2 regions of the Kitasatospora sp. NPDC048298 genome follow, and region 1 is predicted to be linked to the other one. Evidence: riboswitches for the same ligand, from Rfam matches in the RefSeq annotation. Region 1 holds a riboswitch; the other holds the start of a gene.
The links. A riboswitch is a leader RNA that binds a small molecule or an ion and turns the genes downstream of it on or off. The one in region 1 is predicted to bind cobalamin.
Positions count from the first base shown of each region.

Region 2: another riboswitch for cobalamin. It lies ahead of ACGF0D_RS20005 (CoA-acylating methylmalonate-semialdehyde dehydrogenase); the one in region 1 lies ahead of ACGF0D_RS04670 (cobalamin biosynthesis protein).

Region 1 is NZ_JBICYZ010000004.1:69,160-84,391, forward strand. Features, by position in the region: gene ACGF0D_RS04625 (protein meaA) at 1-308, shown strand, start outside; gene ACGF0D_RS04630 (HpcH/HpaI aldolase/citrate lyase family protein) at 351-1,313, shown strand; gene ACGF0D_RS04635 (MaoC family dehydratase) at 1,325-1,828, shown strand; gene ACGF0D_RS04640 (acyl-CoA dehydrogenase family protein) at 2,053-3,255, shown strand; gene ACGF0D_RS04645 (phosphatidylserine decarboxylase) at 3,744-4,436, shown strand; gene ACGF0D_RS04650 (CDP-alcohol phosphatidyltransferase family protein) at 4,423-5,301, shown strand; gene ACGF0D_RS04655 (hypothetical protein) at 5,371-5,496, opposite strand; gene ACGF0D_RS04660 (hypothetical protein) at 5,514-6,839, opposite strand; gene ACGF0D_RS04665 (alpha/beta hydrolase) at 7,567-8,673, opposite strand; cobalamin riboswitch at 9,034-9,167, shown strand; gene ACGF0D_RS04670 (cobalamin biosynthesis protein) at 9,302-10,327, shown strand; gene ACGF0D_RS04675 (cobyric acid synthase) at 10,324-11,838, shown strand; gene ACGF0D_RS04680 (putative cobaltochelatase) at 11,835-14,021, shown strand; gene cobO (cob(I)yrinic acid a,c-diamide adenosyltransferase) at 14,028-14,633, shown strand; gene ACGF0D_RS04690 (cobyrinate a,c-diamide synthase) at 14,638-15,232, shown strand, end outside.
Region 2 is NZ_JBICYZ010000025.1:97,481-112,712, reverse strand. Features, by position in the region: gene ACGF0D_RS20070 (hypothetical protein) at 1-56, opposite strand, end outside; partial or broken gene ACGF0D_RS20065 (TIGR03557 family F420-dependent LLM class oxidoreductase) at 197-749, shown strand; gene ACGF0D_RS20060 (hypothetical protein) at 742-1,242, shown strand; gene ACGF0D_RS20055 (hypothetical protein) at 1,307-2,167, opposite strand; gene ACGF0D_RS20050 (TIGR01777 family oxidoreductase) at 2,316-3,257, opposite strand; gene ACGF0D_RS20045 (class I SAM-dependent methyltransferase) at 3,470-4,339, shown strand; gene ACGF0D_RS20040 (hypothetical protein) at 4,429-6,393, opposite strand; gene ACGF0D_RS20035 (hypothetical protein) at 6,603-7,001, opposite strand; gene ACGF0D_RS20030 (hypothetical protein) at 7,197-7,265, opposite strand; partial or broken gene ACGF0D_RS20025 (hypothetical protein) at 7,295-7,432, shown strand; gene ACGF0D_RS20020 (hypothetical protein) at 7,906-8,628, opposite strand; gene ACGF0D_RS20015 (peptidase) at 8,981-10,006, opposite strand; gene ACGF0D_RS20010 (hypothetical protein) at 10,011-10,511, opposite strand; cobalamin riboswitch at 10,863-11,054, shown strand; gene ACGF0D_RS20005 (CoA-acylating methylmalonate-semialdehyde dehydrogenase) at 11,266-12,765, shown strand; gene ACGF0D_RS20000 (acyl-CoA dehydrogenase family protein) at 12,774-13,916, shown strand; gene ACGF0D_RS19995 (enoyl-CoA hydratase/isomerase family protein) at 13,916-14,989, shown strand; gene mmsB (3-hydroxyisobutyrate dehydrogenase) at 14,986-15,232, shown strand, end outside.

The DNA.
Region 1 (15,232 bases):
TCGTCTCCGCCGCCGTCGCGGAGGACGTGCACTGCGTGGGCCTGTCCATCCTCTCCGGCGCGCACAGCGAGCTGGTGCCCGACGTGCTGACGCGGCTGCGCCGCGCCGGGGTGGAGGATGTCCCGGTGATCGTGGGTGGCATCATCCCGGCAGCGGACGGCGAGGCCCTCAAGGCCGCCGGCGTCGCCGCCGTGTTCACCCCGAAGGACTTCGGCATCACGACCATCATCGGCCGGATCGTGGACGAGATCCGGCTGGCCAACAAGCTCCAGCCGTGGACGCCCGCACCGACCGCGGCCACGAACTGACCAGCTGACCAGCTGACCACTGGGAAGGAACCCTCGATTCTTATGACTGCAGTCAACCGTCTGCGCCCGCGCCGCTCCTGCCTCGCGGTGCCCGGCAGCAACCCGCGCTTCCTGGAGAAGGCCCAGGGCCTGCCGGCCGACCAGGTCTTCCTCGACCTGGAGGACGCCTGCGCCCCGCTGGTCAAGGAGAGCGCGCGCCACAACATCGTCGACGCACTCAACAACGGCGACTGGGGCGGCAAGACCCGCGTCGTGCGGGTGAACGACTGGACCACGCATTGGACCTACCGCGACGTGATCACCGTCGTCGAGGGCGCCGGTACCAACCTCGACTGCATCATGCTGCCCAAGGTGCAGGACGCCGAGCAGGTCAAGGCACTCGACCTGCTGCTCACCCAGATCGAGAAGACCATGGGCTTCGAGGTCGGCCGCATCGGTATCGAGGCGCAGATCGAGAACGCCAAGGGCCTGATCAACGTCGACGCCATCGCCGAGGCCTCGCCCCGGCTGGAGACCATCATCTTCGGCCCCGCCGACTTCATGGCCTCCATCAACATGAAGTCGCTGGTCGTCGGCGAGCAGCCGCCCGGCTACGGTGCCGACGCCTACCACTACATCCTGATGCGCATCCTGATGGCCGCCCGCGCCAACGACCTCCAGGCGATCGACGGCCCGTACCTCCAGATCCGCAACCAGGAGGGCTACCGCGAGGTCGCCCGCCGCTCGGCCGCCCTCGGCTTCGACGGCAAGTGGGTGCTCCACCCGGACCAGGTCTCCGCCGCGAACGAGATCTACTCGCCCGCCCAGGAGGACTACGACCACGCCGAGCTGATCCTCGACGCGTACGACTACTGCACCTCCGAGGCGGGCGGCGCCAAGGGCTCCGCGATGCTCGGCGACGAGATGATCGACGAGGCCAGCCGCAAGATGGCGCTCGTCATCGCCGGCAAGGGCCGGGCCGCGGGCATGCAGCGCACCACCAAGTTCGAGATCCCGGAAAGCTGAGGGCCCACGCCATGCAGTTCGGACGCACCTACGAGGAGTTCGAGGTCGGCGCGGTCTACAAGCACTGGCCCGGCAAGACGGTCACCGAGTACGACGACCACCTCTTCTGCCTGCTCACCATGAACCACCACCCGCTCCACATGGACACCAACTATGCGGAGAAGACGACGGACTTCGGCAAGAACGTCGTGGTGGGCAACTACATCTACTCGCTGCTGCTCGGCATGTCCGTCCCGGACGTCTCCGGCAAGGCGATCGCCAACCTGGAGATCGAGTCGCTGCGCCACGTCGCGCCGACCTTCCACGGCGACACCATCTACGGCGAGACCACCGTGCTCGACAAGTGGCCGTCCAAGTCCAAGGACGACCGCGGCATCGTGTACGTCGAGACCAAGGGGTACAAGCAGGACGGCACGGTCGTCTGCATCTTCCGCCGCAAGGTGATGGTGCCGACCGAGACGTACACCAAGGAGCGCGGCGGCGAGCAGCCCGGCCGTCCGACCCCGCTCGCCTGAGCCGCTCCCCCTTCCCAGGTCCACCTCTCCCCTTTATAGGGAGCCCTCCTTCCGGGGCGGGCCCCCTCGAGAGACCCCGGACGGGCAGGCCGCCGTCATCGGCCGCGCCCCACCCGGTACGGGGGCCCTGCTGCCGCAGCCACGCCGGCAGGGCCCCCGCAATCCCCCCCCCCGGGGGGATGCCCCGACTTTCCGCAGACCCTCAGACCTTTCGGAGCCGCACGATGGGACGCCTCGCACAGACCGACGGCCTCACCGAGATCCAGCGGGACATCCTCGCCACCGTGCGGGATTTCGTCGACAAGGAGATCATTCCGGTCGCGACCGAGCTGGAGCACAAGGACGAGTACCCGACCGCCATCGTCGAGGGGATGAAGCAGCTCGGCCTGTTCGGCCTCACCATCCCCGAGGAGTACGGCGGCCTCGGCGAGTCGCTGCTCACCTACGCCCTGGTGGTCGAGGAGATCGCCCGCGGCTGGATGTCCGTCTCCGGCATCGTGAACACCCACTTCATCGTGGCGCACATGATCAACGCCCACGGCACCCAGGAGCAGAAGGACTACTTCCTGCCGAAGATGGCGGCCGGCGAGATCCGCGGCGCCTTCTCGATGTCCGAGCCGGGCCTCGGCTCCGACGTTTCGGCCATCTCCACCAAGGGCGTCAAGGACGGGGACTTCTACGTCCTCAACGGCCAGAAGATGTGGCTCACCAACGGCGGCACCTCCACCCTCGTCGCGGTCCTCTGCAAGACCGACGAGGGCGGCAACACCCCGTACAAGAACATGACCACCTTCCTGATCGAGAAGGAGGCCGGTTTCGGGCCGAACCCCAAGGTTCCCGGCCTGACCGTGCCCGGCAAGATCGAGAAGATGGGCTACAAGGGCGTCGACACCACCGAGCTGGTCCTCCAGGACGTCCGCATCCCGGCCGACCGCATCCTCGGCGGCGTCCCGGGCCGCGGCTTCTACCAGATGATGGACGGCGTCGAGGTCGGCCGCGTCAACGTCGCCGCCCGCGGCTGCGGCGTCGCCCGCCGCGCCTTCGAGCTCGGCATCTCCTACGCCCAGCAGCGCTCCACCTTCGGCAAGAAGATCGCCGAGCACCAGGCGATCCAGTTCAAGCTCGCCGAGATGGCCACCAAGGTCGAGGCCGCCCACCAGATGATGGTCATGGCCGCCCGAAAGAAGGACAGCGGCGAGCGCAACGACCTCGAGGCCGGCATGGCCAAGTACCTCGCCTCCGAGTACTGCAAGGAGGTCGTCGAGGACGCCTTCCGCATCCACGGCGGCTACGGCTTCTCCAAGGAGTACGAGATCGAGCGCCTCTACCGCGAGGCCCCGATGCTGCTCATCGGTGAAGGTACTGCGGAGATCCAGAAGATGATCGTCGGACGCCGGCTCCTCGAGGAGTACCGGATCGCCGACTGATCCCCGGGCCGCCGGTCGACGGACCACGTCGCCCGGGCGGCCCCTCGAACCGCCGGTCGACGGGCGTGCGGGCCCGTCCCGGCGGAGCGCCGTGCCCCGTCACGGGCCCGGCCTGGTCCGCCTGGGTCCGGCACGGCCCTCCCGAAGCGGCCGCAGGGCGTACAGCTGCAACGACACGCCCTGCGGCCGCTTCCGCACACCCGCTTCCGGCCGCTACGGCCGTTTCGCCCGGCGGGTTCCGTCGGCGTACCCGTTGAGACAAGAGTCACCAGCCCCGTCAGGTCCCTTGGGAACCGGACCGGGTCGGGCTACGGTCGTAGGAGTGGACGCGCACACGCGCCGCCACCGGACACATGAACGAGCAGGCGGGTTGCCCACCCACCGTGTGCTCCCGATAGCATCCACCGGGACAGCAAGCCGTCCCTCTATTACCGATCCCGCGGTGGCCCCCGTCCAGCGGCCATGATCCCCCGCGACAAAGGTCTTCGATGCCCATCAGCCCGTCCCCTCACACCTCCGTCACGGACCGCGATGCCCTCGCAGCCCCGACGGCCGGTCGGCGACCCCGCGTGACCATCGCGCGCGGAGCCACCCCCTGGTTCGTCCCCACCCTCGCCACGGCCGCCGTGACCACCGCCCTCACCCGGCGCAGCGGCAAGTGGGCCCTGGCGGCGGTACCCGCCTGCGCGCTCAGCGCGGGCATGCTGTGGTTCTTCCGCGACCCCGAGCGTGAGATCGGCACGGGCAGAGTGATCTCCCCCGCCGACGGCGTGGTGCAGAGCATCGACGCCTGGCCGGACGGTCGCACCCGGGTCGCGATCTTCATGAGCCCGCTGAACGTCCACGTCAACCGCGCGCCCCTGCCGGGCACGGTGACGTCGGTCGAGCACGTCGCGGGCGGCTTCGTCCCCGCGTTCAACAAGGACAGCGACCAGAACGAGCGGGTCGTCTGGCACTTCGACACCGAGCTCGGCGACATTGAGATGGTCCAGATCGCGGGGGCCGTGGCCCGCCGCATCGTGCCGTACGTGGACGCCGGAACCAAGGTCGAGCAGGGCGACCGGATCGGTCTGATCCGGTTCGGGTCCCGGGTCGACACCTACCTGCCGGCCGGCGTCGAGGTCGGCGTCGAGGTCGGCCAGAAGACCACAGCCGGGGTGACGCGCCTTGACCGTGACTGATCCTGAAACAATCGTCGGCCTGGACGACGAGGAGACGGCCCTGCGCCGCCGCCGCTGGGCGCGCGACCGCGAGCTGCGCGCCCCGCGCTCTCCTCAGCACCTGTCCACCGCCGACTTCCTGACCCTGGGGAACGCCGTCTGCGGCTTCCTGGCGATCTACTCGATCACCACCGGGGTCCTGGTCCCGCACATCACCAACCCGGACGCCGCTCCGGACCGGCACAGCGCCGCCACCGCGGTGACGCTGCTGCTGATCGGCTCGATGTGCGACCTCTTCGACGGCCTGGTGGCGCGCAAGCTGCGCTCCTCCGCCCTCGGAGCGGAACTGGACAACCTGGCGGACCTGATCAGCTTCGGCATCGCGCCGGCCTACTTCGTCGCGGTCTGGGGCATGGTCTCCCAGGGGTCCAACACCAAGCTGTCGGCGCTCATCGCGATCACGGTGCTGCTCGCGGTGGTCCTGCGGCTGGCCCGCTTCTCGGCCGTCAAGATGCGGCCAGGGGTGTTCCAGGGCATGCCCTGCCCGATGGGCGCGATGACGGTGATCGCCATCGTGCTGCTCGACCCGCCGTTCCTGCCCGGTCTGCTCGCCATCTTCGGCGCCGCGTACCTGATGGTCAGCCGGATCGAGTACCCGAAGCCGCAGGGGCTGCTGGCCACCGCCACGCTCTGCTGGATCGTGGTCTCCATCGGCTGCCTGGCCGCCTGGGCCACCGGCCTGCCCGGTGGCGACAACCTGATGCACGTCGGCGCGTTCGCCCAGATCACGCTCGCCGCGATGGCGCCGCTGCTGGTCATCCGCCGCAAGGTGGGACAGAAGGTCGGCGACGTCCGCGCTCGGCGGGCTGAGTCTCGGATCGGCTGATTCCCCGCAAAAGTCATAAGAGTCAGGGCCCGGAACCTGTTGGTTCCGGGCCCTGACTCTTATGACTTTTCACGACACTCGACCGCCTCGGGTGCGGCCACCCAAGACGCGGTCGGTGCTGACGACGACGTGAACGACGGAGGCGCGGTCGGTGCTGACGACGGAGCCGCCGTCGCCGTGGACGACGAACTCCATCTCAAATGTCATAAAAATCAGGCGCCACCGGTGTGCACGCTGAACGCCGAACGACGGGCCGCCCGGGCCACGCCCGGGTCCGGGTGCACGCCCGAGACCGCTGTCAGCACCGAGGCCGCCCGCGGGTGCCCGGACTGCCGGGCCCGGGCGAACAGCCGCACCGGGTCGCCCGCCGAGGCGCCCTCGACGTGGCCCACCAGCAACTCGGTCTCCCCGTGGTCGAGCACCGCGGCCGCGGTGTCCACCCAGAGCCAGGCCGCGTCCTCCGCGCCCAGCACGTCCGCCGGGGAGACGCCCTCGTCCGCGCGCTCCGCCAGCCACAGCAGCGCGTAGGGGCGCAGCACCGGCGCGTCCACGGCCGCGCGCACCGCCTGCTCGGCCGGCCCTCCGGCCACCCGCAGCGCCTCGAAGGCCAGGCCACGCACCAGCGCGTCGTCGCCCCGGGCGGCCTCCAGCAGCTCGCCCACCGCGCGGTCCGCCGGACGGGCCGCGACCCAGGCGCGGAACTCGGCGCGGGCCGGGCCCGGCGAGTAGTCGGCGCAGGCGTTCAGCAGCTCGAAGGCGCTCTGCTCGATGTGCCCGGCCGCAGTCTGGGCGACCGTGCAGATCTCCTCCAGCTTGGCCCGCACCGCCCAGTGGCCGAGCGGCGACAGCTCCGCGGCATCGTTCCTGCGTACCAGGGCGCCGACCGCCGCCAGGCCGTCCAGCATCCAGTCCAGGACGGCGGCCACGTCCGAGGGCGCGGCCGGGGTGTCGATCTGCGGCGCGCGGCAGGTGCCGCGGACGGCGGAGACGGCCGAGGCCGCGTGCGGCACCGGCGACAGGCCCGGCCCGCCGAGCCCCGCGCCGACCCGGCGCTCGTCCAGCCCGCGGCGCAGCAGCTCCAGCAGCTCGCTCTCGGCGACCGGGCCGTCCACCAGGTGCAGGAAGGAGAGCAGCTGCGGAGCCTGGTCCACGGCCTGCCCGGCGAGTACGGCGAACACGCCGCGCAGCGCGGCGGGCGGCACCGGGGCGAGCAGGGTCCAGGCGTCGAACAGCGCCGACCAGCCACGCACCACGGCCTCGTCGTCGTGCTCCCAGGCGTGCAGGCGCCAGCCGGGGCCGGCTCCGCCGTCCCGGGCCTCGACCAGACCCACCAGCAGCGCCTGCCCCCATGCCTTGGCGGCGGCGCCGACCGTCATGGCCAGCGCCCGGCCCGCCGCACGGGCGTCCTCCGGGAGCAGCTCGCCACGCTTGTCGACCTCGGCCAGCTCGCCGGCCCAGCGGGCGACCCGGACGGCGTCCACCAGCATCCGGCGGGCCAGCGGCGCCAGCTCGGCGGGTGCCGGGAAGCCCTCCGGCACGGGAACCCGACCTCGCCCGGGAGCCGGAGCCGGCCCCCGTCGCCGGGGTACTCCGTTACGGGGGACACCCGCCCCGCCCGGCCTGCCACCGGCGGGCCGTTGGGCCGTTCCGGGGAGACGGGTCACCGTCGCACCGGTACCGATCGTCGGCGGGAGCGGGGCATCACGGTCGCGCGGGTTCCGAGACGTCACGTCGAGCAGTCTTCCCCTTGTACCGGCCTTCTGTCACATCCGGTTGTCCGTACGACCGGGCGAGCGGCGGTGGCACCTCCGCAAGATCGGGCAACAGCGGCAAACCGCCTGGCCGGAAACGTATGGCCTGCCCATGCCATCCCGGGCGCCCCGGTTGCCGGGAATACTCGACCGGTCACCGTGCGTACGGGTGGGGGGTAAGGGTCCGGGCCAACTATTGCCCCTGGCGACGCGCCGGATTTCGCACGGGCAATCCCCTCCCCCGGCTTCCGGCCGGGCTGTCCAGCCCGAATCCGGACGGATGGCGGGCGGGGGCGGGGGGATCGTGCTGCACGAGAAGTCGGACAGGCCGACTTCTCGTGCGCGCTCGACGTAATGGCAGGAACGTTCATTCGTGGACGGGGGGAAGCTGAGCGGAAAAACCGACGGGACCCGGCCGAACGCGCCCGCGCGGAGAGGGGGGCTCACGCGGAACGGCTCGTACGGCAGGACTCGCGCGGAAAGGCTCGCACGGAAAGGCTCGCGCGGAAGGCGGCTAGAGCAACGGAGTGAGCCACCGGCGGAGCAGTTCGGTGTAGCGCTCGGGGGCGCTGTTCCAGAGGGTCGCGTGGTCGGCGCCGGGGAAGGCCTGGAGGCTGACCACGTCGCGGCGGGCGGCGGCCAGCTTCTCGGCGGCGCCGAAGGGGGCTATCCGGTCCTCGGGGCTGTGCAGGAGGAGGGTGGGCACCCGCAGGTCGGCGCCCTCGGCGATGCGGCCGAAGTCGGCGAGGTCGACGCCGGTCCGGCCCTCGGCGGCGAGGGCGCCGAGCTCCGCCGCGACGCCCGGGAAGCCGGAGCGGGCGGCGTCCCGGCGGGCGGAGGCCGGGAGGTCGAGCACGGGTGAGTCGAGGACCAGGCCCCGGACGGCGTGCGACCAGGCGGAGCGGGCCGCCGTGTGGAGGACCATGGTCGCGCCGAGGGACCAGCCGTAGAGGATCACCGTGCCGGCGCCGCTGTCCAGCGCCAGCCGTATCGCCGCCTCGACGTCGCGCCACTCGGTCTCGCCGAAGTGGCTGAGCCCGTCCGGGGAGGCGGGGGCGCCCCGGTCGCCGCGGTAGGTGACGGCGAGGGCGGGCAGGCCGAGCCGGTCGAGGACGGGGAGCACCGGGAGGGTCTGCCGACGGTCGGCCTCGGGACCGTGCACCAGGATCACCCAGGTGCCGCGTTTGCCGTCGAGTTGCCAGGCGGGAAGGGCGCCGAGCTCACCGTCGACGGCTATGTCGGCGAAGGCGAGGCCGAGCGCCTCGGTGGGGTCGCCGAGGTGGACCCGCGGGGTGAAGCGGACCTCGGTGCCGGGGGTGAGGGTGCCCCGGTCGGCGCGGACCAGCCGGCGGGTGACCTCCTGCTCGTCACTGTGCAGGATCTCCTCGACGACCGCGTGCCCGCCGTCCGCCCACTCGACCGCCCAGCGGCCGGGGCGCAGGCTCCCGGGGCCGCGGGTGAAGGTGATCCGGCCGGGGGCGAGGCCGCGGACCACGACCGGAGCGGACTCCTGAACGGTGGTCACCGGACGGACCATCCGCTCGGAGGCCCGACGGCCGATCACCAGCACGGCGGCCCCGACCGCGGCGGCCGCCACGACGGCTGCGGTTCCCCAACGCATTTCGCTCCCCGCTCTCCTGCCTCACGGCCCGGACGGTGTTCGGGCACCAGTTCACCGGCGCCCCGCCCGCCCGGCCACCGGACTGGGCCGTCCGGGTCACCCGGGCGGCGGCCCGGCCCTGCCGAGGAGCCGGCGACCCTGGCGCTGCCGAGGTGGCGCCGGGGACGGGTGGTGAGGACGGCGGGCCCCGGGAAGGCGAAGGCCGAGGACGAGGGCAGCGGCAGGCCCCGTCCTCGGCCCGCAGCGCCGGCCGGTCCCACGGGGCGTCAGCGGCGTCCGCGTGTGACCAACCCCTCCGTGACCTCGGTTGACTCCCGGTTCGGGCCCGTGATGGGATCCTGGGGCCAAACGGAGGCATGGAGAGGAAGCCGGTGGAAGTCCGGCGCGGTCCCGCCACTGTCACCGGGGAGCACGCTCGGAACATCGCCACGGCGGGCCGTCGACGGCCGCTGGAAGGCTCCGAGGGTGCGTTCGACCCGGAAGCCAGGAGACTCTCGCCGCCGTCACGTCGATCCAGGGCGCGGACCCTGAGTGAGGACACGCACGCGATGCAGGCTGCCCCGCCCTGCCCGACCCCGAGCTGCCCTCCGCCGTGCGACCGATGACCCCGCCCGCGCCTTCCCCTTCCGTGCGCCCGCTGACCCGCGCCGCCGCGTTCGCGCTCGGCGCCGTCGCGGGCTACGCCGCCGACGCCCGTTTCGCCGACCCCCGCCGGGGCCACCCGGTGGCCGTCTTCGGCAGCGCCGCGACCCGGCTGGAGCGGCGGCTGTGGCGCGACGGCCGAGCCGCCGGGGCCGGGTACACGGCGCTGTGCGTGGGCGCGGTCGCGGCGGGCGCGCTCGCCCTGGACCGTACGGTGGGCCGGCGCCCGCTGGGCCGGGCGGCGCTGGCGGCGGCCGCGACCTGGACGGTGCTCGGCGGCACCTCGCTGACCCGGGAGGCGCGCACCATCGGCCGCTCGCTGGCGGCGGGCGACCTCACGGCCGCGCGGGAACGGCTGCCGCACCTGTGCGGGCGGGATCCGAGCGCGCTGGACGGGCAGCAGATCGCCCGGGCGGTGGTCGAGTCGGTGGCGGAGAACACCGCCGACGCCGTGGTCAACGCGCTGACCTGGGGCGCTCTGGCCGGCACGCCCGGCCTGCTCGCCTTCCGCGCCGTGAACACCCTGGACGCCATGGTGGGCCACCGCTCGCCGCGCTACGCCCGGTTCGGCTGGGCCTCGGCCCGGCTGGACGACCTGGCGGGCTGGCCGGGCGCCCGGCTGACGGCGCTGCTGACGGTGGCCGCCGCGCCCGAGCCGCGGACGGCCTGGCGGGTCTGGCGGCGCGACGGCTCCGCGCACCCGAGCCCGAACGCGGGCCAGGCCGAGTCGGCGTTCGCCGGCGCGGTGGGCGTCCGGTTGGGCGGGACGCTGCGGTACGGCGAGCGCGTGGAGAACCGGCCGGTACTGGGTGCGGAGCTGCGGCCGGTGACGGTGGACGACATCGAGCGGGCCTGCGCGCTCTCCCGGCGGGTGGGCGCGCTGGCGCTGGGTACGACGGTCGCGGGGCACGTCCTGCTGCGGGTGCTGGCGAAACGGCTGCTGACGGAACGGGTGCCCGCGGAACGGGTGCCGGCGAAGCGACTGCTGCCGAGGATGAGGGGACGGGGATGAGCAACGCACTGCTGGTCGCGGGGACGACCTCGGACGCGGGCAAGAGCGTGGTGACGGCCGGGATCTGCCGTTGGCTCGCCCGCCAGGGCGTGCGGGTCGCGCCGTTCAAGGCGCAGAACATGTCGCTGAACTCCTTCGTCACCTCCGACGGCGCCGAGATCGGCCGCGCCCAGGCGATGCAGGCGCAGGCCGCCAGGGTGGAGCCGGAGGCGGCGATGAACCCGGTGCTGCTCAAGCCGGGCGCGGACGGCCGCAGCCAGGTGGTGCTGCTCGGCAGGCCGGTGGCCGAGGTGGGCGCGCTGGACTACCGCGAGCGCAAGCCCGTCCTGCTGGAGCGCTCCCTGGAGTGCCTGGCCGACCTGCGCCGCCGCTACGACGTGGTGGTCTGCGAGGGCGCGGGCTCGCCCGCCGAGATCAACCTGCGCGACCGCGACATCGCCAACATGGGCCTGGCCACGGCCGCCGCCCTGCCGGTGGTGGTGGTCGGGGACATCGACCGGGGCGGGGTCTTCGCGGCGATGTACGGGACGCTGGCGCTGCTGTCGGCGGAGGACCAGCGGCACGTGGCGGGCTGGTTCGTCAACAAGTTCCGCGGCGACGCGCGCCTGCTGGCACCCGGGCTGGACATGCTGCGCGAGCTGACCGGCCGTCCGGTGCTGGGCACGCTGCCGATGCTGCCCGGGCTCTGGCTGGACGCCGAGGACTCGCTGGACCTGTCCACGGTGGTGGACCGGGCGGACGGGCCCGGGCCGCTCGGCGCGGACGTGCTGCGGGTGGCCGTGGTGCGCTTCCCCCGGCTGTCCAACTTCACCGACGTGGACGCGCTCGCGCAGGAGCCGGGTGTGCTGGTGCGCTGGGCGACCAGGCCGGAGGAGCTGGCCGACGCCGACCTGGTGGTGCTGCCCGGCACCCGGGCCACCGTCGCGGACCTCGCCTGGTTGCGCGAGCGCGCCCTGGAGCCGGCCCTGCGGGCGCGGGCGGCGGCCGGCCTGCCGGTCCTCGGGGTCTGCGGCGGCTACCAGATGCTGGCGCACTCGATCGTGGACGAGGTCGAGTCGAAGGCGGGCGCCGTCGAGGGCCTCGGGCTGCTGCCGACGCACGTGCGGTTCGGCGCCGAGAAGGTGCTGGCCCGCCCGGTCGGCGAGGCGTACGGGCAGCGGGTCGAGGGCTACGAGATCCACCACGGAGTCGTGACGGTCGAGGGCGGGGACGCCTTCCTGGACGGCTGCCGGGTGGGCGCGGTCTGGGGCACGACCTGGCACGGCGCGCTGGAGAACGACGGATTCCGTCGCGAACTCCTGCGCGAGGTCGCCGAGTTGTCCGGGCGGGCGTTCGTCCCGGCGCCGGACACCTCCTTCGCCGCGGCGCGCGAGGCCCGGCTGGACCGGCTGGGCGACCTGATCGAGGAGCACGCGGACACCGACGCGCTGTGGAAGCTGATCGAGGGCGGGGTGCCGGCGGCCGGATCGCTGCCGTTCCTCCCGCCCGGGGCCCCTGGGAGTGACGCATGACCGACGTCCGCTATCCGTTCACCGCGATCGTCGGCATGGCCGACCTGCGGCTCGGGCTGCTGCTGAACGCGGTCTCCCCGGCCGTGGGCGGCGTGCTGGTGCGCGGCGAGAAGGGCACCGCGAAGTCGACCATGGTGCGCGCGCTGGCCGGCCTGTTGCCGTCCATCGCCACCGTGGACGACTGCCGCTTCGCCTGTGACCCGGCCGCACCCGACCCGCAGTGCCCGGACGGGCCGCACGCCGCCCCGTCCGCGTCCGAACGGCCTTCCCAACTGGTCGAGTTGCCGGTCGGCGTGACCGAGGACCGGATCGTCGGCTCGCTGGACCTGGAGCGGGCGCTGGCCGAGGGCGTCAAGGCGTACGAGCCCGGGCTGCTCGCCAGGGCGCACCGCGGCGTGCTGTACATCGACGAGGTGAACCTGCTCCAGGACCACGTGGTGGACCTGCTGCTGGACGCCGCCGCGATGGGGCGCTCGTACGTCGAGCGCGAGGGCGTGTCGGTGCGGCACGCGGCCCGGTTCCTGCTGGTCGGCACCATGAACCCGGAGGAGGGCGAGCTGCGGCCGCAGCTGCTCGACCGGTTCGGCCTGACCGTCGAGATCGCCGCCACCCGGGACCCGGTCGAGCGCGCCGAGGTGGTCCGCCGCCGGCTCGCCTACGACGCGGACCCGGCAGGCTTCGCCGCGCGGTTCGCCGCGGAGGAGCGGGCGCTCGCCGAACGCATCACCACGGCCCGGGAGTTGTTGCCCGCGGTCGAGCTCACCGATGTGGCGCTGCGTCAGATCACCGCCGTGTGCGCCGCGTTCGAGGTGGACGGACTGCGCGCGGACATCGTGATGGCCCGCACCGCCGTCGCGCTGGCCGCCTGGGACGGGCGCACCGAGGTGCTGGAGGAGGACGTCCGACGGGCCGCCCGGCTGGCGCTGCCGCACCGGCGCCGCCGCAACCCCTTCGACGCGCCGGGGCTGGACGAGGAACAGCTGGACCGCACCCTGGAGGAGCACTCCCGGCAGGACGACCCGGAGCCCGAGGGCGACGGGCCCGGCCCGGACGGCGACGGCGGGCCGGACGGGGGGCCGGAGGACGGCGGCCCCGACGGCGGACCCGACGGCGGCGGCCCTGACGGCGGCGGCGCACCCGAGCCGTCCGACGGCGACCCCGAGGCGTCCGCGCCCGAAGCGTCCGCTCCCGAGACGCCCGCCACCGAGGGCGCCGACGCGCCCGCGCAGCCGCCCGTACCGGCCCAACACCCGACCCCCGCACGGGAGTCGGCGCCGGTCGCAGCCGGGGACCCGTACCGGACCAGGCTCTTCACCGTCAAGGGCACCGGGCACGGCGCCCAGGGCCGCCGCTCCCCCGCCGAGACCACCGGCGGGCACACCATCCGCGCCCGCCGCCCGCAGGGCGCGCTCGCCCGGCTGCACCTGACCGCGACCCTCCAGGCCGCCGCGCCGCACCAGGCGGCGCGCGGGCGCAGCGGGCGGGCGCTGCTGCTGCGCAAGGACGACTTCCGCGAACAGGTGCGCCAGGGGCGGGAGTCCAACCTGGTGCTGTTCGTGGTGGACGCCTCCGGCTCGATGGCCGCCCGGCAGCGGATGACCGCCGTCAAGGGCGCGGTGCTGTCGCTGCTGATGGACGCCTACCAGCGCCGCGACAAGATCGGCATGATCACCTTCCGGGGTGCGGGCGCCGAGTTGGCGCTGCCGCCCACCTCCTCGGTGGAGGTCGGCGCGGCCCGGCTGGAGTCGCTGCCCACCGGCGGACGGACCCCGCTGGCCGCCGGCCTGCTGCGGGCGCACGAGGTGCTGCGGGTGGAGCGGCTGCGCGATCCGGACCGGCGCCCGCTGCTGGTCGTGGTGACCGACGGCCGGGCCACCGGCGGGCGGGACGCGCTGGCGCAGTCCCAGCGCGCGGCCGCGCTGTTCGCGGCGCAGGGCACGGCGAGCGTGGTGCTGGACTGCGAGTCCGGCCCGGTCCGCCTGGGCCTGGCCCGTACCCTGGCCGGGCTGCTCGGCGGCACCACCGTCAGCCTGGACGAACTGCGCCCCGAGGGCGTCGCCTCGCTCGTCCGCGAGAACCGCTCCACGAGCCGGCCCACGAGCCGGTCCGAGAACCGTTCCACGAACCACTCCGCGAACCGCTCCGCGAACCGCGCGACCACCACGATGCGAAAGGCGGCCTGAGCCGACATGCCCAAGGGTGTCCCCGAGAGCGTCCCCGACGACGGCCTGACGACGCGCCAGCGCCGCACCCAGCCGATCACCGCCGTGCACACCGGCCCGGGCAAGGGCAAGTCCACGGCCGCGTTCGGCATGGCACTGCGGGCCTGGAACCAGGGCTGGTCGGTCGGGGTGTTCCAGTTCGTGAAGTCCGCCAAGTGGAAGGTCGGCGAGGAGAACGCGCTGCGCGTGCTCGGCGCCTCCGGCGAGGGCGGCACCGTCGACTGGCACAAGATGGGCTCCGGCTGGTCCTGGATCCAGCGCTCCGCCGAGCAGGAGATGTCCAGCGAGGAGGCGGCCAAGGAGGGCTGGGAGCAGGTCAAGCGGGACCTCGCGGCCGAGACCTACCGCTTCTACGTGCTGGACGAGTTCACCTACCCGATGCACTGGGGGTGGATCGACCCGGAGGAGGTGGTGTCCGTGCTCGAGAACCGCCCGGGCAGCCAGCACGTCGTCATCACCGGCCGGTACGCGCCCGAGGCGCTGACCGGATTCGCCGACCTGGTCACCGAGATGACCAAGGTCAAGCACCCCATGGACGCCGGCCGCAAGGGCCAGCGCGGCATCGAGTGGTAGACCGTTGAACACCGCCCCCGGCACCGCCCCCCGCACCGTTCCCCGCCTCGTGGTCGCCGCGCCCTCCTCGGGCGCCGGCAAGACCACCGTCGCCACCGGCCTGATCGCGGCACTCGCCGCGCGCGGGCTGGCGGTGTCGCCGCACAAGGTCGGCCCCGACTACATCGACCCGGGCTACCACGCGCTCGCCGCCGGACGCCCGGGCCGCAACCTGGACGCCTTCCTGTGCGGGCCGGAGCGGATCGCGCCGCTGTTTCTGCACGGCGCGGCGGGGGCGGACGTCGCGGTGGTCGAGGGGGTCATGGGCCTGTTCGACGGGGCCTCCGGGCGCGGCGAGCTGGCGTCGACGGCGCACGTCGCCAAGCTGCTGCGGGCACCGGTGGTGCTGGTGGTCGACGGCTCCTCGCAGTCCCGCTCGGTGGCCGCGCTGGTGCACGGCTTCGCCTCCTGGGACCCGCAGGTGCGGCTCGCCGGGGTGATCCTCAACCGGGTCGCCTCCGACCGGCACGAACAACTCCTGCGCGAGGCGCTGGAGGAGGGCTCCGGCGTGCCGGTGCTGGGCGCGCTGCGCCGCTCGGCGGCGGTCGCCACGCCGTCCC
Region 2 (15,232 bases), on a different contig from region 1:
AGGGAGTCCGCGTCGGCGGCGGCGGGGTCCTCAGGCGGGGGTCCGATGTCCTCCATGCCGCGCGCCTACCCCGTGAGGCCGGGGCCAACCGAGCCCCCGACCGGCGGGGCCACCACTCGCGCGCGACGCCCAGGGGTCGCGGCGCCCCGTCCGGAAAGCCGCTCCGGCACAGGCCGACCGACGAACCGAGGCCGCCATGACCGCGTTCGGCTGCTTCCTGTCCTGCGAGGAGTTCTCCCCCGCCCAGCTGGTCGATCAGGCCCGGCTGGCGGAGCGGGCCGGTTTCACCCGGCTGGCGATCTCCGACCACTCCCCCCGTGGAACGACGCCCAGGGCAACGCCCCGTTCGTCTGGGGCGTGATCGGCGCGCTGTCACAGGTGGTCCGGCTGCCGGTGACCACCCTGGTCACCTGCCCCACGGTGTGGCTGCACCCAGCCGTGACGGCGCAGGCCGCGGCCACCGCGGACGTGCAGCTCGCGGGCGGGCTGCGGCTCGGCGTCGGCACCGGCGAGGCACTCAACAAGCACGTCCTGGGCGCCGCCGGCCGCCGTTCGCGGTGCGTGCGGAGATGCTGGAGGAGGCCGTCGAGGTGACGCGGGAGCTGTTCACCGGCGGCATGGTGTCCCACCGCGGCACGCACTACACGATGGAGAACGCCTGGCTCTACACTCCCCCGACCGCGGAACGGCTGCCGGTGTACGTCCCGGCCTTCGGCCCTCGCCACCGGGGGCGACCGGCTGGTGCTGGTCGCCCGGGGCCTGGCCGGACTGCGCGCCGCCTCGGCCGAGGCCCAGGCCGCCGGCTCGCCGGTGCGCACCGTACTGGCCGACGTGGCCGACCCGCAGGCCTGCGAGGCCGTCGCCGCCCGCGCCGTGCGGTTCGCCGCCGACCACCCCGGGCGGCGGGAGTACTGGGTGGGCGGCAGCACCGTCGGCACCCTGGTCGCCAACGCGCTCGCCCCCGGCCTGCTCGACCGCTACCTCGCCCGCACCGGCATCGGCGCCCAGCAGGAGGACGGCCCCCGACAGGCGGACGGCCTCGCCAACCTCCGGACGCCGTCGGACACTTCCGACGACCACGGCGCGCACGGCCGCTTCGACGACGAGGCCCGGGAGCGCAGCACCCGGCTGTGGGCCTCCCAGCACCACGGCCTGCTCGCCGTCGGCGGCGCCGCACTGCTCGGTGCGGCGGCGAGAGGGCTCGCACGCGGGTCACGGTCCGGGCCGCCGGGGCCGGGCTGACCATCGGCCCTCGGCTCGTCAGCGGCTCCGCCCTCGACCCGCCGGCGACTCAGCCCTCGGCCCGTCAGCGAGCCGTCCCCCGGCCCCGCCGCGGCTCGGCGGCGGTCCGGCGCCAGTCCAGGTACTGCTGGCGGACGTACCCGCGCGCACCGTCGCCTTCGGCGGTGACGCGGTCGTGTTCGGTCAGCTCCCCGGCCGCTATCCGCGCCCGCACCACCTGGTGCGGGTCGGCGTCGCCGCCCGCCAGGGCGATGCGGTCGGCCCGGGCGGCGGCGCGCAGCAGGTACTCGCGACGCTTGCGGGGCGGGCTCTTGACGGTGCTCCGGTGGGCGGCCAGGTCCTTCTCCTCCTCCGCGACGTCCGGGGCGTACTCGTACGCCTCCCCCGCCGTGGGCACGGGCCCGGCCGGCACCTGCCGCACCGGTTGGGGCGGCAGTGGCGGCAGGCCGTAGACGTGGAGCACGGCGTTCGCGAACTCCGGCTGGTCGACGGGTACTCCGTGCCGGCCGAAGACCGCGAACAGCTCGGCCAGGGCGCGCGGTTCGACGCCGCGTGGCCGGTCGTCCTCGGTGACGTCGATCCGGCCGAGCTGCGGGCCCCAGAACCGGCCCGGCGGGTCCACCAGGCGCAGGCGCAGGGTCACGTGGTGGCCGCTGGTCTCGATCTCCTCGCCGAACTCCATGGCCAGGCCGCTGATCTCCGACCAGGCGTAGCGGCGCGCGACCAGCAGCCGGACCAGGGTGAGGCCCTGCTCGTCCTCCCGTAGCCGGAAGGTGTGCGGCACCCCGACGGCCGCCGCGCCCCCGATCAGCACGCCGATCAGGGTGGCCGTCCCCGCGCCGGTGGCACCGGACAGGCCGAGCGCGAGCATCGTCGCCACCGCCAGGGCGCAGCCGATCCCGATGTTGCTTCCCCACTGCCGCATGACCGACAGCCGTACCGTCCGCATCCCGCCCCCTGATCGACCGTGCGTGTTCCTCCACGGTCCCGGGGATCACCGGGCCCGGGCAAGCGCCGACGGGGAGCTGTGACGGCCCCGTGACGAACCCGCCACACGGCGGCCGTCGAGCGCGCTACCGCCCGCGCAGCCGCCGCACGAGGTCGCGGGCGGCCTCCGGCCAGCTCGGGTGGTCGAAGGCGAAGCCCGCGTCGAGCAGGCGGGTCGGGACGACGCGGCGGCTCTTCAGCAGCAGCTCGGTGTCGGAGCGCAGCGCGAAGGCGCCCAGTTCGGCCATCCAGCGGGTGGCGGGCAGGGCCAGCGGCATGCCCCAGGCGGTGCGCAGCTCGCGCATGAACTCGCGCTGGGGCAGCGGGTTCGGGGCGGCGAGGTTGACCGGCCCGGTGAGGTCCTCGCGGGCGATCAGGAACTCGACGGCGCGGGCGAAGTCCCGCTCGTGGAGCCAGGAGACGTACTGGGCGCCGCCCGCGACCGGCCCGCCGACACCGAGCCGGGCCAGCCAGGAGAGCGCGTCGAGCGAGCCGCCGCGCTCGGGGCCGAGGACGGCGGCGGTGCGCAGCGCGACCCGGCGGGTGTGCGGGGTGTCGGCCTCGGCCAGGGTGCGCTCCCAGGCCTGGGCGACGTCGATGCTGTACCGCCAGGCGGGCGGGGCGTCGGGCTCGCTGCCGCCGATCAGGCCGTCCCGCTCGTCGTTGGGGGCGTCGTGGCGGTGGGCGTAGACGGTGGCGGTGCTCATCTGGAGCCAGCACGAGGGCGGGCGGCGGGCGGCTGCTACGGCCTCGCCGACGACCCGGGTGGACTGCACCCGGGAGTCCATCATCTCCTGCCGGTTCGCCTCGGTGTAGCGGCAGTTGACGCTGCGCCCGGCGAGGTTGAGCACGACGTCGGCGCCGTCGATCTCGGCTGCCCAGGCGCCGAGGGTCCGTCCGTCCCAGCCGACCTGCCGGGATCCGGCGGGCCTGCGGCTGAGCACGACGACCTGGTGCCCGGCGGCGGTCAGGCGCCGGTCGAGCAGCGTCCCGAGCTCACCGGATCCACCGGGAATGACGACCTTCATGGGTTCCCCCTCTTGCCTCGGTTCCTCGGAACCCAGCGTAGCCCAGACTTCTGAACGCGTTCAATTCTATGCCCCGATCCCCTCCGAATGTCGGCCGTGATCGTCGGTCAGCAGAAGTGGACCTTGTGTCGAAGCACTCCGGTACCTATCGTCTCGATGTATCGGTTCGATACATCGAGCCGGAATCAGACCGTCGATCAGCGGGGGCTTCAGTGACGGGAATCAACGACGACACCCGGCAGCACCAGGACGACGCGCGTGGCCGGGCGGCCGCCGGCCAGGAGTCGGCGCAGGCCGAACGGCGGCTGCACAGCTCGTCGTTCGGCCGCGCGGCGGGCGCCTACGCCGAGCACCGCCCGGACTACGCGCAGGCCGCCGTGCGCTGGGCCCTCGAGGCCGCGCCCGGCCAGCGGGTGCTCGACCTCGGCGCCGGGACGGGCAAGCTCACCGCCACCCTGGTCGCCCTGGGCCACGACGTCGTCTCGGTCGAACCCGACCCGGCGATGCTGGCCGAACTGCGCGCCGCACTGCCGACCGTCCGCGCGCTGGCGGGACGAGCGGAGGCGATCCCGCTGCCGGACGACTCCGTCGACGCCGTGGTGTCCGGCAACGCCATGCACTGGTTCGACATGGACCTCGCGGGGCCGGAGATCGCCAGGGTCCTCGCCCCCGGCGGCGTGCTGGCCGGCCTGTGGAACGTCTTCGACGACCGGGTCGACTGGGTGGCCGGCCTCGCCCGCGTCACCGGCCCCGCCGCCATCGGCCCGCGCGACGTGCCCACCAGTTGGCGCGTCGAGACGGCGCGGATGCACCTTCCCCGGTCCGGCGGGGACGCCCGGTTCGACTCGCCCGAGCAGGCGGAGTTCCCGCACGGGCAGCGGCGGACCGCCGACTCCCTCGTCGCCACCCTCTCGACGAAGGCGGGCGTCCTGGTCATGCCGGAGCAGGAACGGAAGGCCCTGCTGGACGCCACCCACGCCTACCTCACCGACCGGCCGGAGACCGGCGCCGGCACCGGCACCGGCACCGGCGAGTTCACCCTCCCGATGCTCACCAGCGTGCTGCGGGTCCGCCGGATGTGAGGCCCGCCGGCCCGTCCTTCCGGTGACCAGCGGCCCCCGCTCCCCGCTCACCCGGGGAACGAGGACCGCAGTCACTCACCGAGCCGGCGTCACTTGTCGGCCCGGAAGGCCCCGTGGACTCGCAGGTTGCCGTTGATCGCCACCAGGTCGTCGTTGGTGTGCAGGATCCAGGCACTCCCGGTGCGGACCGAGAGGTGCCTGTTGGCGTTCACCTTCCCGAAGAACGCCGACTCCCCGCCGACCCGCAGGTCGCCGGTGGCGTTCACCTTCCCGGCAAACACCGACTCCCCGCCGACCGACAGGTCGCCGTTGGCGTTCACCTTCTGCCGGAACTCCGACTCCCCGTGGACGACCAGCCGCGGCGGACCGTCCAGCGTCTCCAGCACGTTGTCGACGGTCAACCCGCCGTGCAGGGTGAGGCGTTGCTTGACCTGGGCCCGGTCGGTGACCAGGTCGTTCAGGTCCGCCTTGTCGGCGGCGACGGTCCCCCACGTACGGTTCCCCGCGCCCTGGAACACGTTCAGCCCGGACGCCGGGAACTCGATCCACCCGTCACCGGACGTACGCCCCTGCACCCAGCTGGTGTTGACGCCGTTCAGGTCCGCCTTGTCCGCGGCGACCGTCCCCCACTCGCGGTGCCCGGAGCCCTGGAACACGTTCAGCCCGGACGCCGGGAACTCGATCCAGCCGTCACTGGACGTACGCCCCTGCACCCACTTGGTGTTGACGCCGTTCAGGTCCGCCTTGTCGGCGGCGACCGTCCCCCACGTCTCCTGTCCGTCCTTGCGGACGTTCACTCCGGACTGCGGGAAGTCGAGCCAGCCCTTGCCGGAGTCGCGGTCCCCGACCCACTTGGTGTTGATGCCGTTCACGCTGATCTTCTCGGCGTGAACGGTGCCCAGGTCGTTCCCCTGGCCGTGACCGACCGTGATCCCGTCCGACGGGAACTGGATCCACCCGGAACCGCTGTCGCGGCCCCGCACCCACGCGGCGGTCACGGTGTCGACGTCCGCCTTGGCGGCGGCAACCGTACCCGGCGCGTTCGACGCGTCCCGCACCTGCACACCCTGCGCCGTGAGGGTGACCCGACCCTTCTCCGTCGTCCCCTCCACCCACGGCGTCGACACCCCGACCGACGCCGTCACACTCTCCACATCCGCCTTGCCGGCCGCAACCGTACCCGGCGCGTTCGACGCGTCCCGCACCTGCGCACCCTGCTCGGTGAAGACGATCCGGCCGCGCGGCGCCGTGCCTTCCACCCACGGGGTGTACACGCCCTTGGTCGCCGTCACACTGTCGAACTCGGGGCTGCGCAGGTGGACGGTGGTGGTCAGCAGGTAGCTCGGCTGCTGCCCGTTCGGGGAGCTGGCGATCAGGGTGTAGGTGGCGTCCCGCTTCGGCTCCTGGCCGGGCTTCGGCGACCACTGCCAGCCGGCCGCCGCCCCGCTCCTCGGCGGGACGGCCTCCGGCGGGCCGTCCGGGCCCTGGATCTGGTACGTGAGGGTGTCCGGGCCGTCCCACTGCAGGACGACGTCCTTGCCCGCGGCCACCAGGGAGTCCTTCGCACGGAAGTTCCGCGGCACCTTGGCTTCCTGCTTGATCAGGCTCAGGGTCACGAGGCTCGGGTGCACGAAGCCGCCGATGTTCGCCGCCCGCTCCGTCACCCGCAGCAGGACCAGCCCCGGCTTGCTGGAGACCGGGAAGCCCTCCATCGCCACGACCATGGAGCCGCCGCCCTTGATGAGGGTGGGGTAGCGGGGGTCCTGGGAGGAGATCTTGTAGACGGCGGTCGAGGTGTTCCAGTCGGTCGCCGGCTTGTTCGCCGGGTCCGTCGCGGTGTTCTGCGTGATCTGCGGGGTGAACGCTTTCGGATCGGTCGTCAGGTCGCCGTCCTTGTCCCCGACGGGCACCTGGATCTCGGTGGAGTACCAGAGCGCGTCGTCGCTGTTCGGGTTGGAGATGATGACGTAGACCGTCCCCCGGGACTCCTCGCCCGCGTTGGGCACCTGGAGCGGAGCCGGGTCGGTGAGGATTTCGTAGTTCAGAGTTGCCACCGTTGTAGACCCCCTGATTCTGCTGCACGGGCGCTCGCCTCCACGGGCACCGCCCCCTTGTCACAGCACTGTCCTGCCAGCGGAAATCCCGGGAGCCCGGATTCCGCACAACCGGCGCGAACCAGTCCCGCACTGGCCGAAAGATGGATGACGGAATTCCGGCTCCATCTTTTTCCTCACACGGCACTTCAGGCCCGGGAAAAGCGAATTCACCCTGCGACACCACCGGTTTTGCCGCCGATTCGATAGCGCTGACCGGCCTGCGGCAGCGGCGATCCACGTCGCCGGCGATCCACGGAAGCTTCCGGTTTCCCGGGGCGGGTCCGCTCGGCCCACGCGGCCACCGGCGGCCCTGCCGCGCCGACGACCGCGAAGAGGGCGCCGAGGAGCAGCCACCCGGTATGGCCGAGCGCGAGAACCGCCCCGGTGAGGATCACCGGGGCGAGGGCCTGGCCCGCTCCGAAGCCGATGCCGGCCAGGCCCTGGTACTGCCCCTGGGCGTGGTCGGGTGCGAGGCCGAAACCGAACGCGAAGCCGGCCTTCGCACGACCGGCAGTCGTGGATGTAGCCCATTCCGTACCGCCCAACGGAACGCGCACTGCGGGCATGCACCGGTTCTCACCCGATCGTTCCGGGCGGTGCCGGGCGGGCGATGGCCACCCACGTCCGTCGCGATCTCCGGATCGCGCTTTCGGTGTCCCGGATCTCGTCCTGGCGCATGCCCGGACGAGATCCGGGACACCGTCGATCGCGGGGGCATTGCGGTGTTGTCCGTCGAATGTTCGGCTGATTCGGCTGTCCGCTCAGCCGGTCTCGGCCACGCAGGCGAGATCCGGCACCGGTCGCTCCCCAGTGGTCAGGAACGTGGTCACCGCGTTGTCGCCGCACTTGTTCTTGGCGAACCCAGATCAGCGCCGCGTCCCAGCCCGCGATCGTCGCCCTGATGCTCGAACAGCTCGGCGCCCGGCCCGGCCAGCGCGTCTTCGAGGCCGGAGCCGGGACCGGAGTCAACGCCGCCTACCTGGTCACCATCGTCGGCTTGGCGGTCGCCCTGGCCGACGCTGCCGCCGTGTTCGAGGAGTCCGCGTTCGACCTGGGTACGTCCGGAGGCGACCGCTTGAGTCCCATACTCGAACAGCGCCGCCATCGGACGCCGGCAACCTCATCGCCGGCCCCAACTGGACTTTCCAGGCGAACACTTGGGAAGGCGACTGTCTTCGAGGTCGAGCAGCGCGGCCGGTGGGGTACGCGCGAGGCGGGTCAGAACTCGCGGCCGATCAGCGGGACCTGCTGGCGGCGAGCTGGTGGCCGCGCGGGCGGCGGCCGCCTCCAAGCCCCGGGTGCCGAGGGCCCACCGCTTCCAGCAGGGCCCGAGCGCCCGGGGCTTTCGCCGCACGGGGCGCCCGCGTCCCGCCCCGCACGGGACGCCACCGGCGAGGCTGAGTAGCGCTCCGCGACCACCGCGGGGACGGAGGACCGGCACGCCTTCCGCTACGCCCACGCGGGCTGAGTTCAGGGGTCGTGGCGATCGCAGTGGTCATGACCCCCGTCGTGCCCGTCGCCGTCGTGCCCGTCACCGTGGTGCTCGTGGTGCTCGTAGTGCTTGATCGTGGTGAGGTCGTTGGCGGTGTGGATGGTGGCGTCACCGCCTCCGGTGACGGTAGCGGTGTTGGTGACCTGCGCAGGGGCGTCGCAGGAGACGTCGACCTTCAGGGTGATGGGCGGGTAGCTCTGCCCGGCAGGCAGGACGTCGCTGCGGGTACAGGTGAGGGTGGCCAGAATGCAGTGCCATCCCTTCCCGGTGATCCGGTCGGCCCGAAGACCTGCGGGGAGGGTGTCGTGAACGGTGACCGTGGTGCCATCGGTCGGGCCGACCGCTGTGGCGTTACCCACAGTAATGGTGTAAACGCCGTCCTCGCCCCGGACGAAGTGGTCCGCGTGACTCTTGGCGATGGTCAGGGAGGGGCCGAGTACCGTGAATGTGAGGCCGGTACTGCCGGTGCCGGCAGCGCTCTCGGTGCCGCCGCGGTCAGTGGTGGCGCTGCCACTGGATTCGGTGAGGCCGGTGGCGGCGGTGTCGATCACCGGCACCGTGCGGCCGTTGACCTGGGCGACGGAGGCGCGCTGAGCCGTGGCCGTCCAGACTGTGGCCAGGACGATCGCCAGGACGGCCAACCCGGCCATCATGACCGCCGCCGGCTTGCGGACCCGTACCCTCAGCCACCGTCGAAACATGCCGCCCATTCCTCCCGGGCCGCGGCTTGCTTCAGCCCGCCCTCTCCCATGCCTGAACACCGACATCTCCGCTTCCAAATCGCCGACAACAAGCCGTTACTGTTCGTGACCCGAATATCACTTTGCGCTTCGGTGAGTGCGCTCGCACATACAACACGGTGGTGATCGCGGCGAGCACACGAGACCCGACGGACAACCCGCCGAACACAGCGGGTGGGCCAGTGGTGCGCCGCAGAGCGCCGGCGAGGATGACGCCGGCGCGAAAGGAGCGGTGGCGCGCTCGATGACGACCCTCATGCGTCACCCACGGAGCGGATCAGCCGGACGCGGGGGCGGGGCTCGGTCGGAGTGGTCACCGGCGGCGCCGGAGGAACTTGAAGAGCAGAAGGCACAGGGCAGCGACGAGGGCCGAAAGCCCGGCGACCACAGGGGACGGGAAGTGCCCTTGCTGGGCGACCGACGCGGCGACCGCTCCAGTGCTACCGGGAGTCGTCGGGAAGGTGACGGTGGCGCGCGCGGTGTGCTCGACCAGGCCGCTCTTGAGCGTGAGCTCCACCGTCGACGAGCCGTCCGACAGCTGTGCGTCCAACGGGACGACCATCTCCGCAGCGTCACCCGGAGCCAGTGTGGTGCCCGTCCTGGCCGGGAACGGTCCGGCGCGCAGTCCGCCCGACCCGTCGAAGACGGAGAGTGCCCCGCCGATGTCCAGGGCGCGGCCCCCCGTGTTGTGGATCCGGGCGCGAACCTCCCCCCGCCCGTCGCGGGCTCGGGCCGGATGGAGCCGCTCGATCTCGAAGTCCGAGGGTGGCTCACCACCGGGACCGACGTCGATGTACATGCGGACGCCCACCCGGCCCTGGAACGTCACATTGTGCGAGCGGTCCGTGGGGGTGTCCGTCTGTGCCCAGATGACGCCGTATCGCTCCCCGGCGGCGGCGTCCCCGGGCACCCGGATGGTGGCGCGTACTCGCACCGTTTCGGAGGCCGCCAGCTCAAGGTCCGCCGTGTCGAGTGACGTCCAGCCGGTCAGCTCGTTGGGGGTGCGCTCCGGCGCGAAGGTGAACTCACCCTTCGCGATGGTGGCCGCCGCGGCGTAGACGTTGACGTGCATCGGCGTGGACGACTCGTTGGTGACCTCCACCCGCCGCTCGATGGTCGAGCCGGGCGCGACGTGGTCGACGATGTAGGCGTGCGCCCTGGGATCCGCACGGCGGCTTTCCGGAGCGTCGAGCAGCTTGATACCGATGGTCTTCCCCGCGGCCGGGTCCCGGGGGGAGGACAACCCGGGTGCCGCATGCCCCGCTGCCGGCATCACCCCGGCCGCCTGTACGAGGGCCAGCGCCAGCAGCAGAACCCCGCACCGGCGCGCGCCCTTCATTCCATCAGGCAACGGACTGGGTCAGCGTTCCGGTGTAGATCCCGCCGACGGCGCTGGGGGGCACGTTGACGGAGATTGTCGGGTTCCAGGACGCGGTGTTGTCTCCGACACCAGCGCTCCCGGTGAGCACCGTCTGCGCGCTGTTGCTCAGCGTCACGTTCGTTGGAGTGGCGGTAATGGTACCGGTCGTCGTCACCGTCCCGACCGTGTAGGTGGCGTCGGTGGCGGCGATCGTCGTCACACCGTTTGTGAAGTCCGTCTCCGCTGCGGTCACCGTCCAGGAGGCCGAGACGAGGGCGCGATCGTCGGTGACGGTACAGGGCCCGATCGGCGCGCTGATGACGGTGCCGGGCGCTCCCGAGCCGAGGTTGGCACTGGCCGGTACCGTCAGCGTCAACGCGCCGGACGTGACGGCGAACGTGACTGTGGTGCTGGGGTCGGCCGCCGCGACGGCGAGGCCCGGCTGGACCGCGACGAGAGTCACGGCTGCGGCCGCGATGGACATGATTCGTGCAAGCACAATTGCTCCCGAAGTAGCTGCCCGCCAACGGACACTGGCAGACGTGGCGTCAGGGAATCGGGCGCGGCCCTGTTCACGCAAGCCGACGCGCGCCACACTCCGCCACACGAATGACCCCGTTTCAGCCGGATCGAAGCCCAGCCCGCGACACGCGGGGTGCGGTGCGGGCCGTTCCGTACGGTCTCCTTCGACGGCCGCGGCTCGGCACGCCGGGACCGCCGCGCCCTCACCCCCCACCAAAGCCGGGAGCGCACGGCCGGCCGGGCCCGCTCGGTGGCGCAGGATCGGCGGGCCTCAGGGCGGGCACAACGCGCAGACGGCGCCCTCTGGACTTACTAGGACGTCCAACTATATGGTCGACGGCAGGTCCGCGGTGTCAGGGAAGCCGGTGTGAGTCCGGCACGGTCCCGCCACTGTGACCGGGGAGTTCGTCCTCGTGAGGGACGGCCACTGGCAGCCAGCCGGGAAGGCCTGAGGGCGTGCGGTGATCCGGGAGTCAGGATACCGGCCGCGGGTGATCCGTGTTTTCCACGAGGATGGAGACGACACGCATGACTCCGGGCTGCTCCCGTTCCACTGCTCCTGGCTGTCCTGTGCCGACGACTGCCGGGGCCCAACCGCTCTGACGGTTCGTCATGCCACCGCCACCGTGACGTCGCGCGGCCGCATCACCGTGCGCCCGCCCGTCGGCGGCGGCCTCCATTCCTCCTCTCCCCGACCCTGTCGAGAGTAGGAACCGATGGTCCGTGAACTGACCCACTTCGTCGGCGGCAAGCGCGTCGCCGGGACGTCCGGCCGCTTCGGCGACGTGTACGACCCCAACACCGGCCGGGTGCAGGCCCGGGTGCCGCTGGCCGACCGCGCCGAGGTCGAGGCGGTGATCGCCGACGCCGCGCAGGCCCAGCCCGCGTGGGCGGCCTGGAACCCGCAGCGGCGGGCGCGGGTGCTGCTGCGCTTCCTGCAACTGGTCGAGCAGGAGAAGGAGGAACTGGCCCGGCTGCTGTCCGCCGAGCACGGCAAGACCGTGGCCGACGCCCACGGCGACATCCAACGCGGCCTGGAGGTCGTGGAGTTCGCCGCCGGGATCCCGCACCTGCTGAAGGGCGAGTTCAGCGACAACGCCGGCACCGGCATCGACGTCTACTCGATGCGCCAGCCGCTCGGCGTCGTCGCCGGCATCACGCCGTTCAACTTCCCCGCGATGATCCCACTCTGGAAGGCCGCACCCGCGCTGGCCTGCGGCAACGCCTTCGTCCTCAAGCCCTCCGAGCGCGACCCCTCGGTGCCGCTGCGGCTGGCCGAGCTGTTCCTGGAGGCCGGGCTGCCGCCGGGCGTGCTCAACGTGGTCAACGGCGGCAAGGAGGCCGTGGACACCCTGCTGGAGGACCCGCGGGTCGAGGCGCTCGGTTTCGTCGGCTCCACGCCGATCGCCCAGTACGTGTACGCGACCGCCGCTGCGCACGGGAAGCGGGCGCAGTGCTTCGGCGGCGCCAAGAACCACATGATCGTGATGCCGGACGCCGACCTCGACCAGGCCGCCGACGCGCTGGTCGGCGCCGGCTACGGCTCGGCCGGGGAACGCTGCATGGCGATCTCGGTCGCCGTACCGGTGGGCGAGGAGACCGCGGACGCCCTGGTGGCGAAGCTGGTCGAGCGGATCGCCGGGCTCAAGATCGGCCGCTCGGACGACCCGGCGGCGGACTTCGGCCCGCTGGTGGGCCGCGACGCGCTGGACCGCGTCCGCGACCACCTGGACCTCGGCGTCCGGGAGGGCGCCGAACTCGTCGTGGACGGAAGGGACTTCCGCCTCCCCGGCCACGAGGACGGCTACTTCCTCGGCGCCTCCCTGTTCGACCGGGTCACCCCGGACATGCGGATCTACCAGGAGGAGATCTTCGGCCCGGTGCTCACCGTCGTCCGCGCCGCCGACTACGAGGAGGCGCTGCGGCTGCCCAGCGAGCACCAGTACGGCAACGGCGTGGCCATCTACACCCGGGACGGCGACACCGCCCGTGACTTCACCCGCCGGGTGAACACCGGCATGGTCGGCGTCAACGTGCCCATCCCGGTCCCGATCGCCTACCACACCTTCGGCGGCTGGAAGCGCTCCGCCTTCGGCGACCTCAACCAGCACGGGCCGGACTCGATCCGCTTCTACACCCGCACCCGCACCGTCACCTCGCGCTGGCCCTCCGGGGTCAAGGAGGGCGCGAGCTTCACCATGCCGACGATGGGCTGAGGCGGGCCGTGCACACGCAACTGACCGACGATCAACTCGCCATCGTCGAGACGACCCGGACCTTCGCCCGCGAGCACCTCGCACCGAACGCCGTCGAGTGGGACCAGGCCAAGCACTTCCCGGTGGACGTGCTGCGCAAGGCGGCGGAGGTCGGCCTGGCCGGCGTCTACGTCGGCGAGGAGTCCGGCGGATCCGGGCTCACCCGCGCCGACGGCGTGCTCGTCTTCGAGGCGCTGGCGACCGGCTGCCCCTCGATCGCCGCCTACCTGTCCATCCACAACATGGTCGCCTGGATGATCGACCGCTACGGCGACGACGCCCAGCGCGCCCGGTGGCTGGCTGGTCTCTGCACGATGGAGACCCCCGCCAGCTACTGCCTCACCGAGCCGGGCGCCGGCTCGGACGCCGCCGCGCTCACCACCCGGGCCCGCCGGGACGGGGACGCCTGGGTGCTCGACGGCGTCAAGCAGTTCATCTCCGGCGCCGGCGCCTCCGAGGTCTACCTGGTGATGGCCCGCACCGGCGGCCCGGGGGCCGACGGGGTGTCCGCCTTCGTCGTCCAACGGGACGACCCCGGCGTCTCGTTCGGGCCGAACGAGCGGAAGATGGGCTGGAACGCCCAGCCCACCCGGCAGGTGCTCCTCGACGGGGTGCGCCTGCCCGCCGACCGCCTGCTCGGCGCGGAGGGCGAGGGCTTCCGGATCGCCATGAGCGGGCTGAACGGGGGCCGGCTCGGCATCGCCGCCTGCTCGCTCGGCGGCGCGCAGGACGCCCTGGAGCGCGCCACCGGCTACCTGGCGGACCGCGAGGCGTTCGGCGCCCGGCTCCTGCACTCCCAGGCCCTGCAGTTCCGACTCGCCGACATGGCGACGGAGTTGGAGGCGGCCAGGGCGCTGGTATGGCGGGCGGCGGCCGCCCTGGACCGGGGCGATCCCCGGGCGCCCCAGCTGTGCGCGATGGCCAAGCGCTACGCCACCGACACCGGCTTCGAGGTCGCCAACCAGGCCCTCCAACTGCACGGCGGCTACGGCTACCTGGCCGAGTACGGCATCGAGAAGATCGTCCGCGACCTGCGGGTGCACCAGATCCTGGAAGGGACCAACGAGATCATGCGCGTCATCGTCGCCCGCGGCCTGACCGGAGCCGCGTGATGACCCCGAACGACACCGCGGAGGTCCTCGTCCAGCGGGAGGGCCGGGCCGGGCTGATCGTCCTCAACCGGCCGGCGGCCCTGAACGCCCTCACCCACGGCATGGTGCGGCGGATCGCGCAGGCCCTGGACACCTGGGAGGAGGACGACCGGGTCGACACCGTCGTCGTCACCGGCGCCGGTGAACGGGCCTTCTGCGCGGGCGGCGACATCGTCGCCATCCACCGCGCCGCCACCGGCGGGGACCGGGGCGCCGTCGAGGAGTTCTGGCGCGACGAGTACCGCCTCAACGCCCGGATCGCCCGCTACCCCAAGCCCTACGTGGCGCTCATGAGCGGCATCGTGATGGGCGGCGGCGTCGGCGTCTCCGCCCACGGCAGCGTCCGCATCGTCACCGGGACGACCCGCGTGGCCATGCCGGAGGCGGGCATCGGCTTCGTCCCCGATGTCGGCGGCACGTACCTGCTCGCCCTCGCTCCGGGCGAGTTGGGCACCCACCTGGCCCTGACCGCCGGTTCCGTCGGTGCCGCGGACGCGCTGCTCTGTGGGCTCGCCGACCACTTCGTTCCCACGGAGAAGGTCCCGGCGCTGCTCGACGACCTCGCCGAGCTGCCCGTGCACGACGCCCTCGAACGGCACGTCGGACCGGCGCCGGCCGGTGTGCTGGACGGACAGCGCGGATGGATCGACCGGTGCTACGCGGCCGGCACCGTCGAGGAGATCCTCGACCGGCTGCGGGACAGCGGTGAACCGGAGGCGAAGAAGGCCGTCGACCGGATCACCGCCAACTCGCCCACCGCCGTGAAGGCCACGCTGGCCGCGTTGCGACGGGCCCGCGCCCTCGGCCCGCTGGAGGCCGTCCTGGACCAGGAGTACCGCACCTCCTGCGCGGCCCTGGCCACCGGCGACCTCGCCGAGGGCATCCGGGCCCAGGTGATCGACAAGGACCGTTCGCCGCGGTGGAGCCCGGCGGCGCTGGGCGCCGTCGAACCCGCCGCTGTGGCCCGCTACTTCGCCCCGCTCGGCGAGCGCGAACTCGGCCTCGCCGCCACCACACCCCTGGAGCGCTGGTGACCCTCGACATCGGATTCATCGGACTGGGCAACATGGGCGGCCCGATGGCCGCCAACCTCGTCAAGGCCGGCCACCGGGTGACCGGCTACGACCTCGCGGCGGACGCCCGTGAGCGGGCGGCGGGCCACGGGATCGCCGTCGCCGAGTCGGCGGAGCGGGCGGTGGCCGGGGCCGAGGTGGTCATCACCATGCTGCCGACCGGCCGGCACGTGCTGGAGGCCTACGAGGGCCTGACCGCCGCCG